4 regions of the Nonomuraea recticatena genome follow, and region 2 is predicted to be linked to each of the others. Evidence: riboswitches for the same ligand, from Rfam matches in the RefSeq annotation. Region 2 holds a riboswitch; each other region holds the start of a gene.
What was found. A riboswitch is a leader RNA that binds a small molecule or an ion and turns the genes downstream of it on or off. The one in region 2 is predicted to bind cyclic di-AMP.

Region 1 (4,757 bases), on a different contig from region 2:
AGCACCATCGTGATCAGCTCGGTGTCGGTGAAGCGGTCGCCGTCGTCGTCGTGCGCTTTGATCAGCCCGGTGAGCAGGTCGTCGGCGGGCGCGGCGCGGCGGCGGGGGATCAGGTCGTGGATGTAGTCGACCATGCTGATCACGGGTTCGGCCATGGCGCCAGGTGACAGGGACACCATCTTCGCGCCCCACTCTCGCCACAGCGGGCGGTCGCTCTCGGGGATGCCGACGAGCTCGCAGATGACCGTGATCGGCAGCGGGTAGGCGTACTCCTCGACCAGGTCCACGACGCGGTCGCCCGGCAGCGCGTCCAGCAGCCTGCCACTGATCTCCTCGACCCGCGGACGCATCTCCATGACGCGCCTGGCGGTGAAGGCCCGCGAGACGAGTCTGCGCAGCCTGAGGTGGTCATCGCCGTCGAGGTCGAGGATGCCGTCGGTGAGGTAGACGACGTAGTCGTCGGGGATCCCGCGCGCCTTCATGAGCTTCTCGCGCAGGTCGGGGATGTCGCCGCCGGGAATGGAGGCCGGATTGTTGACGAAGCGGTGCTCGCCCAGCACGGTCTTGACGTCGTCGTACCGGGTGACCAGCCAGACGGGTGTGTCCTGACCGGGGAAGCAGGCGCGCGCGATGGGCGCCTCCTCCCTGATTCGTGAGAAGCCCCTGAAGGGGTCGGCCATCAGTGCGGGATCCATCAGGTTGACGGTGTCCATCGTCGCCTCTCGTGACCGTAAGGAGGATCTGGTCATCGAGTCAAACGTACGCCCGAGGGTTCCGCAGGGCAAGGAGGGCCGTCGGCGCGGCATGGAGCGGCGGCGCCGGCGAGCGCCTCTGCCGCGGCACCGGGGCGCTGGACGCCGAGCCGGCCGACCGGCTTGACAGGAGAAGGCGGGGGCGGCCGGCGACGAGGCGGTGTTCACCAGGGCCGCCGAGAGCCCTGACCCGTGAATGTTAGTGTTCGTGCAGGTGAGAGCCTGAAGACAGAGGGCGGGGCCCGTCGGTCCTGGCCGTGGGCGAGCGGTGTTCGGGGCCACGCGGAGGGGGCAGACCGTGGGCGAGGCGATCGATGTCAACGGCACCCGGATGTGGGTCGAGCGCCACGGCCGGGGCCCCGACGTCCTCCTGATCGCCGGGCTGAGCGATCCAGCCGAGGCGTGGCAGGCCCAGCTCGACGGGTTGGCCGACCGCTACCGGCTCATCGCCTTCGACAACCGCGGGGCGGGACGCACGCCGCTGCCCCAGGGGCGGCTGTCGGTGCCGCTGATGGCCGACGACGCCGCCGCGCTGCTGCGCGCGCTCGATGTCCCCGCCGCCCACGTGGCGGGTTTCTCGGGCGGCAGCCTCATCGCGCAGGAGCTGGCGCTGCGCCATCCGGGTCTGGTTCGCAGCCTGGTCCTCATGAGCACCTTCGCACGCTCCGACGCCTACTTCCGCGCCATGACCGGCTTCTGGCGCTGGATGGTGGAGGCCGCCCCGAGCCCTCGGGCCATGCTGGAGGCGTTCTTCCTGTGGGTCTACACGCCGCGCGCCCATGCCGACGGCACCGTGGAGCGGATGATCGAGGAGGCGCTGGCCTTCCCGCATCAGCAGTCGGTCGAGGCCTTCCAACGCCAGCTCGAGGCGTTCGAGACGCACGAGACACTCGACCGCCTGCGGGAGATCGCCGTGCCGACACTCGTCCTGGCCGGAGAGGTGGACAGGGCGACCCCTCCAAGTCTGGGGCGCGAGGTCGCGGAGGCGATCTCGGGCGCCGTGTTCGAGGTGCTGCAGGGGGAGGCCCACCAGCCCTTCCAGGAGGTCCCTGACGAGTTCAACGCCCGCGTCGACGCCTTCTGGCGAGAGGTCGACGGGCGCGGCTGAGGGCGCCGTCGGAAACAGGACCCAGGTGCGCAGCTGTGCCAGACCGGCCCGGCGTCGGCGACGAGACGGCGAACCTCCTCGCACCCGGTGCGAGACACCAGATGCGAGAGGTCGCCCAGGGGAGTCAGAACATCAGCTGACAACCCTCGCCGTTTTCACTGCATGGAGATGTGCACGTGGTCGTAGTGGTTGGCGGTGGTGCTGCCCCTGTCGGACATCGAGCGCCAGCCGCTGCCGCTGTTGATGCGCTGCCGCCAGATGACGTACTTCACGCCGAGCCGGCTCTGGTTCTTCAGCGCCCAGGCCGCGATCTGGTCGCCGAGCGCCTGGTTGGCGCCGGTGGGAGAGCTGCCTCCCGAACTCATCATGAAGTCGCAGGCGCGACCCAGCGGGTGCTCTCCGCTGTTGTCGACCCGGTAACACCCCACCTCGTACGGCAGGCTGAAGGCCTTCTTGATCTCGTCGCGCATGAGCCGCGTGCGGGGGGTGATGTTGTCGGCCCCCGAGGGCAGCTCGGGCGCCCAGCTGCCGTCGGACTTGCGGCCAGGGCCGGTCGGAACGAGGTTCTGGAGCTTCTTCTCGATGTCGTCGATCATGCCCTCCGCCTCCTTCCGATCGTCGGCGACCTGGTCGGCCTGCTCGTCGATCTGGGTGGCAAGGGCCGTGGCCTCGGTGGCGGCCTTCTGCCTTTCGTCGCGGGCGGCTGCGACGTTCTTCACGACGGCGTCCTGCTCGACGCTCAACTGCTCCAGCAGCGCGGCGCTGTTCAGGTCGGGGGAGTACACCAGAGCGGGCAGATCGGGGGTGTTGGCCTGATATCGCATCTCGGTGATCTGCGAGGCGACGCTCTCCGCCTTGGCGAGTGTCTGCTCGGCGGCGGCCAGACGCTCCTTGGCCGCCGCGGCGGCCTTCTCCGCCTCGGCCAGCGCGACCCGCTTGGCGTTGTAGCTCTCGATGAGCTTGTCGACCTTGGTGTTGAGCTTCTTCAGCTCGGCCCTCAGCTGCTTCTCCGACGGCTTGGGGGCAGCCGAGGACACAGAGGCGGAGCCGAGAACGAGGGAAAGCGCGGCAATGGCGCCGCAGGCGAAACGAGACGTGGGGGACGCCACGAATGATCCTCTCCGTCTGCCGACCGGGTTAGCTGACGGGTTCGGGCGGGAGATGTGGCCCTACCACGGAACGTGGATTCACCCCAGGTGCATGGGTCCCCGGCTCCCGGGCGACTTGCCCGGGATTAGGCGTGCAACGGCTGTGAAAGCCGATGTCAGAGGGATATTAGTAGTAAAACGCCGGTAATGCGACTCCAAGCGGAAACCAATTAGTGATCTACCTGTGATCGAAGTAGCCGCGCGGCCTCCTCGGGCAGCACGTCGTTGACGAACGCGCCCATCGCCGACTCCGAGCCCGCCAGGTACTTCAGCTTGCCCGGCGCCCTGCGGATGCTGAACAGCTCCATGTGAAGGTAGGCCAGGTCGCGGCCCTGCCGTACGGGTGCCTGGTGCCAGGCGGCGACATACGGCATGACCACGCCGAACAGCCCGTCGAGCGCCCTGAGCACCCTGGTGTAGACGGGGCCGAACGCGGCCCGCTCCTCCTGGGAGAGGGCGGCCAGATCGGGCACCTGGCGGTGCGGGTAGAGATGCACCTCGAAGGGGTAGCGCGCGGCGGCGGGCACGAACGCCGTCCAGTGTTCGTTGGCGGCGACCACGCGCTCGCCGGCCCGCTCCGCGGCCAGCACGCCGGCGAACAGGCCTGGACGCTTGGCGGCGGCGGCCAGGTGCTGGCGGGTGCGAGGGGTGACGTAGGGGTAGGCGTAGATCTGGCCGTGCGGGTGGGCCAGCGTGATGCCGATCTCCGCGCCCCTGTTCTCGAAGCAGAAGACCTGCTCGACGCCGGAGATCTCCGACAGCTCCGCCGTACGGTCGGCCCACGCCTCCATGACGAGCTCGACCTGGTCGTCGGAGAGCATGGAGAAGGAGGAGGCGTGATCGGAGGTGAAGCAGACCACCTCGCAGCGGCCCACACCCGGACGCACCTCGCTGAGGCCGCCTGCGTCGGCGTAGCTGCCGAGGTGGGTGGAGAAGCTGGGGAAGCGGTTCTCGAAGACCACCACGTCGTAGGAGGAGGCGGGGATCTCCGTCGACCTGCCCGGCGCCGAGGGGCACAGCGGGCACTCGTCGGCCGGCGGCAGGAAGGTGCGGGTCTGGCGGTGGCCCGCCATCGCCACCCACTCCTCGGTGAGAGGGTCGTAACGCAGCTCGGAGGCCACGGGCCTGGGCGGCAGCTCGCGCTGGTCGATCGCGCTGCGATCGGCGTCGTCGCGCCGGTCGAAGTAGATCAGCTCTCGGCCGTCGGCCATGTGCGCGATGGTGCGCTTCACTTCGTGTCCTCCGCGATGATCAGTTCTCCGGCCCTCTCGGCCAGCTCTCTGCGCGCGGCCTCGGGCAGGCCGGCGTCGCTGATGACGACGTCGGCCTCCGACAGCTCCGCGATCGTGCTGATGCCGACCGTGCCCCACTTGGTGTGGTCGGCGGGGACGACCAGGCGGTGCGCCGAGGCGACCAGCTCCCTGTCGGTCTCCGACTCCAGCAGGTTCGGCGTGGTGAACCCCGCGTTCACGCTCATCCCGTGAACGCCGAGGAAGAGCGTGTCGACGTGCAGCCGCCTGATCGCCGCCACCGCGACGGGCCCCACGAGCGCGTCGGAAGGGGTGCGGACGCCGCCGGTCAGCACCACCGTGCGGTCGGCTCGGGGGCTGCGGTGGAAGACGTCGGCCACCGGGATCGAGTTGGTGATGACGGTCAGCTCGTCCACGTCCACCAGCAGGTGGGCCAGGGCCCAGGTGGTCGTGCCCGCCGACAGCGCCACGGCGGTGCCCGGGCGAACCAGCGCGGCGG
Region 2 (4,757 bases):
CACCGACAGCCCGCTGTTCGAGCTGGACCAGGTCGTCGTCACCCCGCACCTCGGCGCCTCCACCCACGAGGCGCAGGAGAAGGCCGGCACCCAGGTCGCGCGCAGCGTCAAGCTCGCGCTCGCCGGTGAGTTCGTGCCCGACGCGGTGAACGTCCAGGGCGGCGCCGTGGCCGAGGAGGTCAAGCCCGGCCTGCCGCTCGCCGAGAAGCTGGGCCGCGTCTTCACCGCGCTGGCCGGTGAGACCGCCACCAAGCTCGACGTCGAGGTCCGCGGCGAGATCGCCAGCCAGGACGTGCGGGTGCTGGAGCTGGCCGCGCTCAAGGGCGTCTTCACCGACGTCATCGAGGACGCGGTCACCTATGTCAACGCCCCCCTCCTGGCCAAGGAGCGCGGCCTGACGGTCGAGCTGATCACCAGCTCGGAGAGCCCCGACTGGAGGAACGTCGTCAGCGTCCGCGGCGTGCTGGCCGACGGCCGTACCGTCTCGGTGTCGGGAACGCTCTCGGGCCCGCGTCAGGTCACCAAGATCGTCGAGGTCAACGGCTACGAGATGGAGATCGAGCCGACCGACCACCTGGCCTTCCTCACCTACACCGACCGTCCCGGCATCGTCGGCGTCGTCGGCAGGCTGCTGGGCGAGCACGGCATCAACATCGCCTCGATGCAGGTGGCGCGCGACGTCAAGGGCGGCAAGGCGCTCATCGCCCTGACCGTCGACTCGGCGATCCCCGCCGACGTGGTCGACCAGATCGTGGCAGAGATCGGCGCGGACAGCGGCCGCTCGGTCGACCTGACCGACTGACCCCGTCTCGCATGGAACGCCCTCCCGCGCACCGCGGGAGGGCGTTCGCGCGTTCGGGGGCGACTGTCACCGATGTCTCATATCGTGAGATATTCGGACGTCCTACGAGACAGTCTGGACCGTGCCAGGTACTTTTGAAGTAATGCGCTGGGTACTCGTACTTATTACCTGCCGCGACGGGGCCTGTTAGGGCAGGTCGACGACCCGTCGCGGTGAGCGGCGTTGTGTCGGCCTTAAGTCCCCTTCGTCCGGTCCGTGACCCGGACCGCACGAGCTCAGGCCCGGTCGGATTCGCGACCGGAGTCCGACGTCCGATTCATACGCGTCCGCGAAATGAGATGAGTCACGTGTACGACATGTACCCATGGAACCGTGCGGAAGAGCATGAGGAAGAGGCGGCGGAGGCCGTCCAGACCGCGCTGGACCGCAGGGACAACGGCGGTTCCCCCTCCCCTCGCTGAGCCGGGCCGTTCCGGTGGAGGTCCCCCTGCTCCACCGGGGCGACCCCACCGCTGACACTCTCCGCGAAAGCGCAGTCGTCCCCCCGCGCCTGCCGTGGTGGCGGGAGCGCGAGGGGACGGCCTCGTACGGGCGTGCCGCCGCCTACAGGGTGGCGGTCAGCATCGCGGGGGCGGGTTCCTGCTTGGCCTTGGCCTGCTTCATCGCGAGCGCCACACCCTTGGGGTCTGGACGCACCGCGCCGACGAACGCCTGCCGTCGCCAGGCGCTGAGCTTCTCCTCCTTCACCACGTCACCCGAGCGGGGTGCGTGCACCATGTGTCCCGGCCTGGAGATCATGCCCACATGGCCGAGGCCGCTGAAGAAGACCAGGTCGCCGGGCTTGAGGTTGTCCCACGAGATCTTCCTCGAGAAGGCCCGGTACTGGTCGGCGGCCACCCTGGGCAGTTCGATGCCCGCCTTCTCGTAGGCCTTGAGCATCAGGCCCGAGCAGTCGTAGCCGCCGGAGCCCGTGCCGCCCCAGACGTACGGCGTGCCGCGCTTGGCCAGCGCGAACTTGAGGGCGACCCGCCAGGCGGGGGTGGATTGTTCGCTGATTCGCGCCTTCTTGACGTCGGCGCCGGTGATGCTGCTCGCCGAGCCCTTGCCGGTGGCGGAGCTCGAGGGGGTGTCGGAGCCGGTGGTGTCCGCGACGGCGGGGGATGCCGTCACGAGGGCTCCTGCGGCGAGAAGACCGCAGAGGACCGCGGTCGTGGTGATGCGAGACAGGGGACTGTCCTTCCACGTGGCCGACCGGGTTAGCTGACGGGCTCGGGCGTGGAAGCCGCCCTACGGTGTGGGGACACCGATTCGCCCCAGGGGGAAATGGGTCCCCGGCTCCGTGCACTCCGCAACGGATTAGGCAGCACGGACTCTAACGAAAGGGTCAAAGCACCGCAAACAGGACAAAACTGGACGTCCGACAAGTGAGATGAGTGTTCGTCCATCGAGACGAGCCGGTAAGGTACCGCCCATGGAGTCGCGCAACATTCGTCTGGCCGTCATCCCCGGCGACGGGATCGGCACCGAGGTCGTCACCGAAGGGCTCAAGGTCCTCGAGGCGGTCGGCGTCAAGATCGAGTCCACGCACTACGATCTGGGCGCCACCCGCTACCACGCCACCGGGGAGACCCTGAGCGACGAGGTCCTGCAGGAGCTGCGCGGCTACGACGCCATCCTGCTCGGCGCCATCGGCGACCCCAGCGTGCCGCCGGGCATCCTCGAGCGTGAACTCCTGCTCCGCCTGCGTTTCGAGCTCGACCACTACGTCAACCTGCGCCCGGTCAAGCTCTTCCCCGGCGTGGAGACCCCGCTGGCCGACACCCTCCCTGGCGACATCGACATGGTCGTCGTCCGCGAGGGCACCGAGAGCCTCTACGCGGGAGCCGGTGGCGTCCTGCGCCGCGGCACTCCCCACGAGATCGCCACCCAGGAGTCGCTCAACACCGCCTTCGGCGTCGAGCGCGTGGTCCGCTACGCCTTCGCCAGGGCCGCCGAGCGGCCGCGCAAGAAGCTCACGCTGGTCCACAAGACCAACGTGCTCACCTACGCGGGCGACCTGTGGCAGCGCACGGTCAACAGGATCGCGCCCGAGTTCCCCGAGGTCACCACCGACTACCAGCACATCGACGCGGCCTCGATGTTCTTCGTCAACCAGCCCGAGCGCTTCGACGTGATCGTCACCGACAACCTCTTCGGCGACATCATCACCGACATCGGCGCCGCCATCGCCGGTGGCATCGGCCTGGCCGCCAGCGGCAACATCAACCCCGACCGCACCGCGCCCAGCATGTTCGAGCCGGTCCACGGCAGCGCCCCCGACATCGCGGGCCAGGGCAAGGCCGACCCGACGGCCACCATCCTGTCGGTCGCCATGATGCTCGACCACCTCGGCCTGACCGAGGAGGCGGCCCGCGTCGAGCAGGCCGTCGCCGACGACATCGTGGAGCGCCTGGCCGGATGGGCCGGCCGCACCACGCACGAGATCGGTGACGACATCACCGCACGAGTATCCGGCGGCGCCTGACCGCCGTGTGCACCCCCAGCCCGGCGGCCTCGCAGCCGCCGGTGCTTCATTGACGCCTGGCGGCCAGCGAGAACCGCCAGGCGTTTGCTGTAGGTTCCCGTTACCCGGTCCAGCGCAAAATGGACTCAGGGCAAATCTCGCGAAAAGAGAAGGATTTCCGTCATGACCACCGCTCAGAAGCTCAGCTTCGATGTGCAGCTCTCCGACCACGCTCGCACTGCGGCAGAGCGTGAGCAGGTACTGGCGAGTCCGGGGTTCGGGCAGGTCTTCACCGACCACATGATCTCGATCGACTACACCGAGGGCGAGGGCTGGCACGACGCGCGGCTCCAGCCGTACGGGCCGTTGGTCCTCGACCCCGCGACCTCCGTCTTCCACTACGCCCAGGAGCTGTTCGAGGGCCTGAAGGCGTACCGCCAGGCCAACGGTTCGATCGTGACCTTCAGGCCGTACGCGAACGCGGCCCGCTTCAACGCCTCCTGCCTGCGCATGGCCATGCCCGAACTGCCCGAGGACACCTTCGTCGAGTCCCTCGAACTCCTCACCCAGACCGACCGCGACTGGGTGCCCACGAGCGAGGGACACAGCCTCTACCTGCGGCCCTTCATCATCGCGACGCAGGTCGGGCTGGGCGTCAACTACCCGTCCAAGACCTACAAGTACATGGTCATCGCCTCGCCCGCCGCCTCCTACTTCGCCGGAGGCGTCAAGCCGGTGTCGGTGTGGCTGTCCACCGACTACACCCGTGCGGCGCCCGGCGGCACCGGCGCCGCCAAGTGCGGAGGCAACTACGCCGCGGCCTTCGTCGCCCAGCGCGAGGCCGTCGCCCAGGGTTGTGACCAGGTGGTGTGGCTCGACTCCCACGAGCACCGCTACGTCGAGGAGATGGGCGGGATGAACCTGTTCTTCGTCTTCGGCAACAAGCTGGTCACCCCCGCCCTGACCGGCACCCTGCTGCCGGGCATCACCCGCGACTCCATCCTCTCCATGGCCGCCGACCTGGGTCTGGAGGCCGAGGGGGGGCGCATCTCGATCGAGGAGTGGCAGGCGGGGTGCGAGTCGGGCACGCTCACCGAGGTCTTCGCCTGCGGCACGGCCGCGGTCGTGACGCCCGTGGGGTCGGTGAAGGGCGCCGACCGCGCCTGGACCATCGGCGACGGCACCCCGGGCCCGGTGACCCTCAAGATCCGCGAGGAGCTGCTCGGCATCCAGTACGGCACCCGCCCCGACACCCACCACTGGATCCACAAGATCTCCTGATCCGCCCCGCTGACTCGCCTTCCCCACCACGCCGCCGACCCCCTGGTCGGCGGCGCCTCGGCGATGAGGGCGCTTCCCACGGCGACAGATCCAAGCCGCCGGGGTTCTGCCTGGACCCGCCGCGCCGGTCAGCGGCTCTCGTAGAACGGGATCTCGAAGGAGGGGTGGTCG
Region 3 (4,757 bases), on a different contig from region 2:
CGCCGTTCGAGAGCCCGCTGGTCATCTATGTGCGGCTCGACAGGGACAGGGCCAACCTCGCCCTGGCCCGCTTCCGCCTGCAGGCCATCTCCCGTCAGTTGACGATGTGACATGCCTGCGCTGGACATGCTGCTCGCGGGACTGGCCAGAGAGCGGTCGACGGGCGCCCTGCGCGTCGGGCGCTCCGGCACGATCTTCCTGGACGCCGGCAGGGTCGCCTATATGGAGTGCGCCGACACGCCTGGCGCCGAGGACGTCCTCGCCGCCAGCGGCAGGGTCTCCGAGCAGACGCTCGGGGCGGCCAGGCGGGAGGGCGCGGGGAGCAGGCTGGTCGAGGACGCGCGCTCACCAGGGGCGAGCTGCAGCACTGCGTGCTCGGGGCGGTGCTGGACGCCGCCTTCTTCCTGCTCCAGGTCACCGGCTCCAGGCCGAAGTTCAGGCCGGGCGAGCGGCACTGGCTGGGCGGCCAGTGGTTCTTCGAGGTCGAGGCGATCGTCCGCGAGTGCGCCCGCAGGGCCGCGCAGCTGACGGCGATCTGGCCCTCGGCCGAGTTGGACACCGCCCCGGTCTCGCCGGTCAGGCGGCTGCCTGGGCACCGGGTGGTGCTCAGCGACCTGCAGTGGGAGATCCTCATCCACGCCGACAGGGAGGCGACCCCCCTCGAACTGGCCAGACGGCTGGGCAGACCGGGCTACTCGACGCTGCTCGCGGTGCGCAGGCTGGCCGCCGCGGGACTGCTGCACCGTCCCGCCGCCACGGCGCTGCCCCTGCGCGGCGGCCGCCGGGACCACGAGCCGAGGCCGCCGCACGACCCCGACGCTCCCGCGCTGCCTCTCGGGCCGGCGGTGAACGGCGACCCGACCGACCTGAACCTGCTGATCCGGCTGAAGAAGGCGCTGGAGGAGCTGTCGTGAGGTTCCCCTCACTCAGAAGGAGACCACCGGTGGAGCTGCGAGAAGAGGTGCTGAGAGAGATGGTCCTCCTCAGGGAGCGCACCCCCGACATCAGCGGGAGCGTCGCCTGCACGGTCGACGGGCTGCCCGTCGCCTGCGATCTGAACGCGGACAACGCCGAGCAGACCGCGGCGCTCTCCGCCGCCCTGCTCGCGCTGAGCGCGCGCATGGCCGCCATGGCGGGCAAGGGCGCGCTGGAGGAGACGCTCATCTCCGGTACGGCCGGCTTCGCCGCCTTCTATGCGGCGGGCCCCACGATCGTCCTCACAGTCCTGGCCGAGCCCGGAACCAACCTGGGGCTGCTGCGGCTGGAGGGCCGCAAGACGGCGGCGAGCGTGGCCGCCATCGCATCACGCAAGCGGTGACTCACACCCCCGACGGAGGAAAGCATGGCGAGCATGGACGTCTCCCTCAAGGAGATGATGGCGATCGACGGCGCCCTCGGCGCCGTGGTGGTCGACTACGGCAGCGGCATGGCGCTGGGCGCGCTGGGCGGCTCCAAGGACCTGGACCTGCAGGTGGCGGCCGCGGGCAACACCGAGGTGGTCAAGGCCAAGCTGCGCACCATGGAGTCGCTTGGCCTCAAGGACACCATCGAGGACATCCTGATCTCCCTGACCGGGCAGTACCACATCATCAGGCCGATGACCGGCAGGGGCGGGAAGGGACTGTTCCTTTACCTCGCGCTGGACCGCGGGAGGGCCAACCTGGCGATGGCCCGTCACCAGATGCGCGCCATCGAGGAGAAGCTCGAGGTGTGACCCGCGCCTCCCCGTGCCCGCCCTCCGGCGGGCAGGGGGAGGGCTCACAGGCCCTGATTCGTCAGGGAATTTCATGATTTTCTTGGCTAGATCGCATTAATGATCAGAGCGCGCGTATTCCTCTGTTTTTCAGGGGTTTCGGGTGACGCCAACCCGGTTGAATCGTGACGATAAAGGGTAGATCTTCTGCCCGATTCATGGGTTTGCTTTTGCCTTTGGGGTGTTTTGCCCCTAGAGTCCATTGCGTTACCAGCTGGTGACCTTGCCCTTCATCAGGAAGGCAGGCCGGCTGGCGCCGAATCCCGCAGTGCGGGAACCGGGGACCCATCTCATTGGGGTGAATCCGGCCCACGGGCCGGTAGGGCATCTCCACGCCCGAACCCGTCAGCTAACCCGGTAGGCGAGATGGAGAGGACCGAACCCCCATGCACTACCGCCACGCCCCTGTAGCGATGATACCCGCCGCCTGCTGAGCGGCCCCTTTACTTCCCCCTTCCTTCCTCCGCGCTCCGCGTAGCGTCCGTTCGGCCTGTGCCCGGCTACGCCTTTCGCTGATCTCACTTTGAGCGCGGCATTCCCATTGCCTCAAACAAAGGACTTTCATGACCGCCCGCTTCGGCATGCGCGTTTCCGCTCTGCTCGTCACCACCGCCATCACCGTCGGCGCCGGCGCCGCCACCGCTTTCGCCGAGCCCACCGCCCCCGACATCAGCCAGGCCACCGAGCAGCGGACCCTCCTCAAGGGATCCACCACCGCCTCCTACTACTGGGACGACGCCTCCGGCCGCGCCGGTGACACCGGCCTGCCTGCCAGCGGCATCTCGATGCGCAAGGGCCTGGCCGCCAGCCCGAGCTGGCCCCTCATGACCGAGGGCTACGTCGTCTACAAGGGCAAGAAGGCCCCCTTCTTCGTCGGTGACCGCGGTCCCGGCGCCCCCTCGAACAACGGCATCATGCTCGACCTCGACGCCAAGACCTTCGCCGACCTGACCGGCGGCACCTTCAACTCCAGCACGCTGGGCGTGGACGGCAACGGCGGACAGGGCCACATCAAGGTCCAGTACGTCATCACCAAGTGGGGCAACGGCGTGGGCAAGAAGAACCACCCCGTCGCCTTCTCCACCGGCGCGTGGGGCCGCAAGGACACCAACCCGGCCAAGCCTCCGGTGGACGTCCTCGCCGTCGCGGCCAAGAAGAAGGCCGCCGAGGAGAAGAAGGCCGAGGCCGCGAAGGTGGCCGCGCTGAAGGAGAAGGCCGAGCAGGTCGAGGAGCCCAAGGAGGCCGGCAAGGCCGCGGCCATCGCGCCCGCCTCGCTGAACACCGACGCCACCGCTGCGACCACCGCCGCCGAGACCACGTCCGACACCTCCCGCACCGGCACCGCGCTCGCCCTCGTCGGCGGCCTCGCGGTCGTGGGCGGAGTCGGCTACCTGGGCCGCGGCCGGATCCGCAGGGCCGTCCGCCGCTAGGACGGCCTTGCCGTCATGCGGAACAGAATGTCATTCTGTTCCGCATGACGCTCATGGCGAAGAGCAACGGCATCGAGATCGCCTACGACAGCTTCGGCACCCCCGGTGACCGACCGCTCCTGCTGATCATGGGGCTGGGCTCGCAGCTCGTTCACTGGGACGAGGAGTTCTGCGAGCTCCTCGCCGCGAGGGGCCACCACGTCGTCCGTTACGACAACCGCGACGTGGGGCTCTCCACCCATCTCACCGAGGCGGGAGTGCCCGAGCTCGTCCCCAGTGCGGCCGCGCCCTACCTGCTGAGTGACATGGCAGACGACGCGGCCGGTCTCATGGACGCGCTCGGCTGGCCTGCCGCCCACGTGCTGGGCGTCTCCATGGGCGGCATGATCGCCCAGGCGCTCGCCATCGGCCATCCCGACCGGGTGCTCTCGCTCACCTCGATCATGTCCACGCCCGGGCCCGACGTGGGACCGCCCACCCCCGAGGCGATGGCCGCGCTGTTCTCACCGCCCGCTCCCGACAGGCAGACCGCCGTCGAGCGGGCGCTCGAGGTCTGGGCGGTGATCGGCTCACCCGGCTACGAGATGGACCGCGAGCGCATCGCGAAGGTCGCGGGCCTGGCCTACGACCGCGCCTACGACCCCGCGGGGACCGCCCGCCAGCTCGCCGCGATCCTCGCCTCCGGTGACCGTACCGAGGGGCTGGGCGGGCTCACGATGCCCGCACTGGTGATCCACGGCGAGGCCGACCCGCTGGTGCAGATCGCGGGCGGCAGGGCCACCGCGGCCGCCATCCCCGGCGCCACGCTGCTCACCTACCCCGGCATGGGCCACGACCTGCCCCGCCCGCTGTGGGAGGAGATCATGGACGCGGTCACAGCTGTTCAAGGCCGGCCTTCAGCCGCAACAGCAGGCTGAGCTCGGCGGGCTCGTGGCGCACGTCGGTGCCTGGCGGCTTGGCCGAGCGCCTCGGCAGGGCGGGCGCGCGCCTCGGCTTGACCAGAAGGTCGGCCGCCGCCAGCTCCCTCACCGCCAGCAGGACGGTGAAGGCCGTCCTGTCGAGCCTTCTGGCCAGTTCGAGCGGGGTGGCGGCGCCGTCGGCGTGCACGAGCACCTCCCACTGGCGGTCGGTCAGCGAGACCCGCTCGCCCGGCAGCCGTGGGACGGGGACCACGGGCGCGGCGTCGAGCTCGTCCGAAGGCCAGACCTGGTCGAGCTCCGCTGTCCTGCGCCCGCACTCCTCGATCAGTTCGCCGACCTCGAAGTGCCAGTGGGGGCCCAGCCAGTGGCGCTCGCTCGGGCGGAACTTCGGCCGCGCGTGGTCGAGCCCGAACAGCAGCAGGGCCGAGTCGAGCACGGTCCTGCGCAGGGCTTCGGCCAGCTCCTCGCGGGTCAGCAGGCCCTCGCTGAACAGCGGCTCGCCGCCCTCGCGCCTGGCCACGGCGCGCTCCATGTCGGCGGTGCTCACCCTGCCGCCACTGGTCAGGAGCTCCTCGACGCCCGGCGTCTCGGCGCTCTCCATGTAGGTCACCTTGCCTTCGAGCAGGTAGACCACCCCGGATCTGCCCACGCGCA
Region 4 (4,757 bases), on a different contig from region 2:
CCGAAGAAGGTCCCGGCCGCCCTGCGGCACAATGCCTGCATGAAGGACCGGACCGTGCGGATCTCGAAGTACCTCGCCAGGCACCTGCGCCACGATCCGGGCGCGATCGGGATCACGCTGGACGCGCAGGGCTGGGTCCCGATCGACGATCTGCTGGAGGCGGCGGCCCGCCACGGCTTCCCCATCACCAGGCAGGAGCTCTTCCTGGTGGTGTCGGACAACGACAAGCAGCGGTACGCCATCGAGGGCGACCTGATCAGGGCGAGCCAGGGGCACTCGGTGGCGGTCGATCTCGGGCTGGAGGCCGTCGAGCCTCCGGAGATTCTTTACCACGGGACCGCCCCTCTCAGCCTCGGCGCCATCAAGGCGTCGGGGCTGCTGCCGATGTCGAGGCAGTACGTCCACCTGTCGGCCGACAGGGAGACGGCCGTGCGGGTCGGCGCGAGGCGAGGGGTTCCCGTGGTGCTGGTCGTCGCGGCGGGGAGATGCACGAGGGCGGACACGAGTTCAGGGTCAGCGCCAACGGGGTGTGGCTGGTGACAGCCGTCCCGCCGGCGTTTCTCCGCTTCCCCGGCTGACACCGCCGGGTGTGACGGATTCCCGGCCGGGGCAGGGTGGGGGGATCTCCGGGGGAGTGTGACGAGGTGGCCAGGGCGCGGGGGCCTGCCCCGGAACGGGGTGACAGGTCGACGCGGGGCCCGTGGACGGGGAGGGCTTCGAGGGATCGTCGCCCGGAACGCGATCCGCCCCGGTCCCCCGGGTGTCATCCGCCGGTCAGGAGACCGGCAGGCGCACCCGGAGACCGGGGCAGGGGAATCGCGCGGGGACTACGCGCCCGAGTACTGCGGGTAGCCGTACCCGACGACCTGCGACTTCGGACGGACACGCTGCTCGACGGCGCCGTTTCCGGTGTTGCCCTCGACCGTGGTGATCGTGCCGTTGCCGTTGTCCTTCTCCACGAAACCGACGTGGTTGATGGAGCTGATGCTCTTGCTGCCGCTCCAGGAGAAGAAGACGACCGCGCCGGGCTTGGGAGTGGTGCCCCAGCGCTCGTTGCTCTTGAACCACTTGGCGTGGGCGACGGTGTAGGCGTCCCAGCCGACCTGGGGACGGGCGCCGGTCATCTCACCGACCCAGGAGACGAACATCGCGCACCACGCGGCGTTGGCGTACGCACGGGGGCTGCCGCCGTCACGGGCGACGGTCTCCCTGGCGCGCTGGGAGTTGACGTACCACTGCTGGAACTTGGTGCCGCCGCCGGAGGAGTTCTCCTTGACGCCGATCTGCTTCTTCGCCTCGGCCAGGACGGCGCTGGCGGTCGGCATGGCGGGGACGCGCTGCTGCTGCTTGACGGCGGCCTGCTTGCCGTCGGTCTTCGCGGCCATGGCGGCCACGTGGGACTTGTCCTGGGGGGCGGGAGCGATGTCGGCCTGGGCGGCCTGCGTGGGAACAAGAGAGCCTGCGAGAACCGCGGCGCCGAGGGCGGCGTGGGCGTAGGTCATCTTGGGGGCACGGCTGTGACGGTGCTTGGCCATGAAAAGGGGAGTCTCCTTGCTCAGCTTCATGCCGCTTACCGGGTTAGCTGACGGGTTCGGGCGTGAAGCTGCCCTACGGCACGGTGTGCCGATTCACCCCAGAAGGATTGGGTCCCCGGTTCCGCATGGTGCGGATTCAGCGGTCACAGGCATAGGACCTGTGAGTGTTTTGCAATGTCAGGCAATGTCCGGTTCGTCCGGTTTATGCCTGGAGTGACCCCAAGGTAATACATGAGGCAAGTTGGATACAAATTGATAAAGGTCGCGCGATCATCTACGGTCAGGTCATGTCGCCCCAGGACCTGTTCAACCACGGCCTGCAGGAGGACGGACGCCGTCCACGCGAAGCTCGAAGATGGTATCTCCTGGCCATCGAGTCAGGGCACCAGGAGGCCGCCCGCAGAGCGGCCTTCAACCTCGCCCTCATCGAGGATGAGGACGGCCGGATCGACGAGGCCCGGCACTGGTACGGCAGGGCCGCCACCCCCCGGGCGATGTTCAACCTCGGGGTCCTCGAGGAGGGCTGTGGCAACGCCGAAGCCGCTCGCCAATGGTACGCAAAGGCGGTGGAAAGTGGCCACCCGGAGGCCGCCCCCCGGGCGATGTTCAACCTCGGGCTGATGGAGGACCGGGCGGGCCGCCACGCCAGGGCCCGCGGCCACTACCTGATGGCCGTCGGCTCCGGCCATGAGGAGGCGGCCACGAGAGCCCGCGCCAACCTCGAGGCGCTCAGCGAGCACCCAGCCTGACCCTGGCCTCCTCCAGCATCCGCATCATCGCCAGGCTCTCGTCCAGCGGCATGATCGCGCTCTCCGTCATGCCCTCCGCCAGGGCCTCGCGCACCTCGCGGATCTCGCCCGCGTAGCCGTTCAGGGCGGGGTCGAGCACGTGCTCCTCGGTCTCGAACCCGGGGCCCGACAGCGTGATGCGCTGGGGCGCCCAGAACGGCGCGGCGATGTCGGCGCGCAGCCCCGTGCCCACCACCGTCGCGGTGTTGGCCAGCGGGCTGATGAGCGAGGTGTCGAGCAGCGCGCGAGCGCCGCCCTCGTAGGTCAGCAGCGCCCCCACCTCGGCGTCGACGCCCGAAGGAGCGAGCGATCCTGTGAGATGCGTCTCAGCGGGCTCGCCGAGCAGCAACTGCGCCAGTCCGAACGGGTAGATGCCCAGGTCGAGCAGGACCCCGCCGCCCAGCACGGGATTCCAGAGGCGGTGCTCCTCCTGGTAGGGCAGGACGAAGCCGAACGAGGCCTGGACCGTGCGCAGCGCCCCGAACCGCTCCTCTGTCAGCAGCCCCCTGATCAGCGGGTTGAAGCGCATCCACATGGCCTCCATGAGGAAGACGCCCGCCTGCCTGGCCAGCTTCACCATCCGCTCGGCGTCGGCCAGCGAGGCCGCCAGCGGCTTCTCGCACAGCACGGCCTTGCCCGCCGCGATCGCCGCCTCGGCCACCTCCAGGTGCTGGGCGTGCGGCGTGGCCACGTAGACCACGTCCACCGCGGGATCGGCGCACAACTCGGCGTAGGAGCCGTAGGCCGCCTCCGCGCCCAGGGTCGCGGCCAGCTGCGCCGCCCTGCCCCTGTCGCGCGAGCCCACCGCGGCCACCCGCATCCCGGGCTCGGCGGCGATCACCGCGCCGACAGTCCTGGCGATCCCACCGGTCGCCGCGATACCCCAAGCCAGATCAGCCATGAGAGCCTCCTTCAGAGGTCAATCATGAAGGATCGCGGGACGGCTCACGCCGGGCGGGGCGCCTGCCGTCCCGCTCATGGACGCTCAACCCATCCAGTCGAAGGTGGCGGGGTCGGGACCGATGCGCCTGCCGGTGTTCAGGGCGCCGATCGCCGCCATGTCCTCGGCGTCGAGTGTGAAATCGAACACGTCGATGTTCTCCCTGATCCGCTCGGGCGTGACGGACTTGGGGATCACCACGTTGCCGAGCTGGATGTGCCAGCGCAGCACGACCTGGGCGGGCGACTTGGCGTGCTTCATCGCGAGCTTGGCCAACCCCGGATCGTCGAGCAGGCCCTTGCCCTGGCCCAGCGGGCTCCACGCCTCGGTGAGGATGCCGTTGGCCTCGTGGAAGGCGCGCAGCTCCTTCTGCTGGAAGTGCGGGTGCAGCTCGATCTGGTTGATCGAGGGCACGATCTCGGCCTCGTTCATGAGCCGCTCGAGGGTCTCGATGGTGAAGTTCGACACACCGATCGCGCGGATCCTGCCGTCCCGGTAGAGCCGTTCGAGCGTCTTCCACGCCTGGACGTACTTGTCCTGCGAGGGCACCGGCCAGTGGATCAGGTAGAGATCGAGGTAGTCGAGGCCGAGCTTGCCCAGGCTGGTCTCGAAGGCCGCCTCGGCGTTGTCGTGCTCGTCGTTCCAGAGCTTGGTGGTGATGAACAGCTTCTCGCGCGGCACGCCCGACTTGGCGATCGCGCGCCCCACCCCCTCCTCGTTGAAGTAGAGCTTGGCGGTGTCGATGCTGGTGTATCCGGCCGCTATGGCGGTGCTCACCGCCCGCTCGGCCTCGTCGTCCGGCACCTGCCACACACCGAAGCCGAGCTGCGGAATCTGAACACCGTCGGTGTTGAGAAGCAGTGAGTTCATGTTCATCTCTCCATTGTTCACTCTGAGTTAGCTGACGCTTCGGGTGGGCGTCCTACCGTGGCGCGTGTCGTGAGAGAACAGGAATCCGTGGCCTGGGTGGAGTCGCCACTACAGATGCTGTGCGCGGTCGAGGCCCACCACGCCGGGCTGCTGGGGGACCGCACGCTGGTGGTGCCGCGAGCGGGCCTGCGTCCGCTCGCCGCGACCAGGCGCGAGCTGGTCGGGCTCGCCCTGCCAGAAGGGCTGGAGCTGGCCAAACCGCAGGAGCGCATGCCGCGCAGGCTCAACGCCGTCGGCGACGCCTTCTCCGGCAGGGTGCAGCTGCGCTGGATCACCTCACGCACCGGCCGCGTCGTGATCGTCGACGACGGCCTGGCCACGATCAGGCTGCTCGAACTGCTGTCCTCTGGACCTGCCAAGCCGCTGCTGCGGGCCCGCGCCACACCCAGCGCGTGGCGCGGCACGCTGGGCCTGCTCGCGGCGCTGCGGCTGCGCGCGGCCGCCAGGCGCGGCTCGCTGTCGGTCTTCACCGCCCTGCCCGTGCCCGACAAGCTGGCCGAGGCCGTACGGCAGGCGGGGGTGGGGCTCACCGGCCACGACTTCGGCTGGCTGCGCGATCAGCCG

Region 1: linked by a shared signal. The riboswitch ahead of ABFX50_RS33945 (VldE C-terminal domain-containing protein) and the one ahead of ABFX50_RS17950 (C40 family peptidase) in region 2 are both predicted to bind cyclic di-AMP.
Region 3: linked by a shared signal. The riboswitch ahead of ABFX50_RS37690 (hypothetical protein) and the one ahead of ABFX50_RS17950 (C40 family peptidase) in region 2 are both predicted to bind cyclic di-AMP.
Region 4: linked by a shared signal. The riboswitch ahead of ABFX50_RS04305 (CHAP domain-containing protein) and the one ahead of ABFX50_RS17950 (C40 family peptidase) in region 2 are both predicted to bind cyclic di-AMP.

What each region holds. Positions count from the first base shown of each region.
Region 1 covers NZ_BAAATE010000023.1:19,355-24,111, reverse strand. The annotation lists gene ABFX50_RS33955 (cytochrome P450 family protein) at 1-695, opposite strand, end outside; gene ABFX50_RS33950 (alpha/beta fold hydrolase) at 1,051-1,860, shown strand; gene ABFX50_RS33945 (VldE C-terminal domain-containing protein) at 2,016-2,897, opposite strand; cyclic di-AMP (ydaO/yuaA leader) riboswitch at 2,973-3,111, opposite strand; gene galT (galactose-1-phosphate uridylyltransferase) at 3,179-4,240, opposite strand; gene ABFX50_RS33935 (DeoR/GlpR family DNA-binding transcription regulator) at 4,237-4,757, opposite strand, start outside.
Region 2 covers NZ_BAAATE010000008.1:103,102-107,858, reverse strand. The annotation lists gene serA (phosphoglycerate dehydrogenase) at 1-802, shown strand, start outside; gene ABFX50_RS17950 (C40 family peptidase) at 1,406-1,972, opposite strand; cyclic di-AMP (ydaO/yuaA leader) riboswitch at 2,033-2,175, opposite strand; gene ABFX50_RS17945 (3-isopropylmalate dehydrogenase) at 2,274-3,326, shown strand; gene ABFX50_RS17940 (branched-chain amino acid aminotransferase) at 3,489-4,586, shown strand; gene ABFX50_RS17935 (NAD(P)/FAD-dependent oxidoreductase) at 4,715-4,757, opposite strand, start outside.
Region 3 covers NZ_BAAATE010000028.1:89,443-94,199, forward strand. The annotation lists gene ABFX50_RS37670 (roadblock/LC7 domain-containing protein) at 1-110, shown strand, start outside; gene ABFX50_RS37675 (hypothetical protein) at 228-914, shown strand; gene ABFX50_RS37680 (roadblock/LC7 domain-containing protein) at 944-1,318, shown strand; gene ABFX50_RS37685 (hypothetical protein) at 1,343-1,714, shown strand; cyclic di-AMP (ydaO/yuaA leader) riboswitch at 1,998-2,132, shown strand; gene ABFX50_RS37690 (hypothetical protein) at 2,317-3,183, shown strand; gene ABFX50_RS37695 (alpha/beta fold hydrolase) at 3,228-4,100, shown strand; gene ABFX50_RS37700 (DUF4388 domain-containing protein) at 4,057-4,757, opposite strand, start outside.
Region 4 covers NZ_BAAATE010000002.1:212,636-217,392, forward strand. The annotation lists gene ABFX50_RS04300 (RNA 2'-phosphotransferase) at 40-540, shown strand; gene ABFX50_RS04305 (CHAP domain-containing protein) at 828-1,535, opposite strand; cyclic di-AMP (ydaO/yuaA leader) riboswitch at 1,553-1,687, opposite strand; gene ABFX50_RS04310 (tetratricopeptide repeat protein) at 1,823-2,284, shown strand; gene ABFX50_RS04315 (Gfo/Idh/MocA family protein) at 2,265-3,224, opposite strand; gene ABFX50_RS04320 (aldo/keto reductase) at 3,309-4,133, opposite strand; gene ABFX50_RS04325 (hypothetical protein) at 4,203-4,757, shown strand, end outside.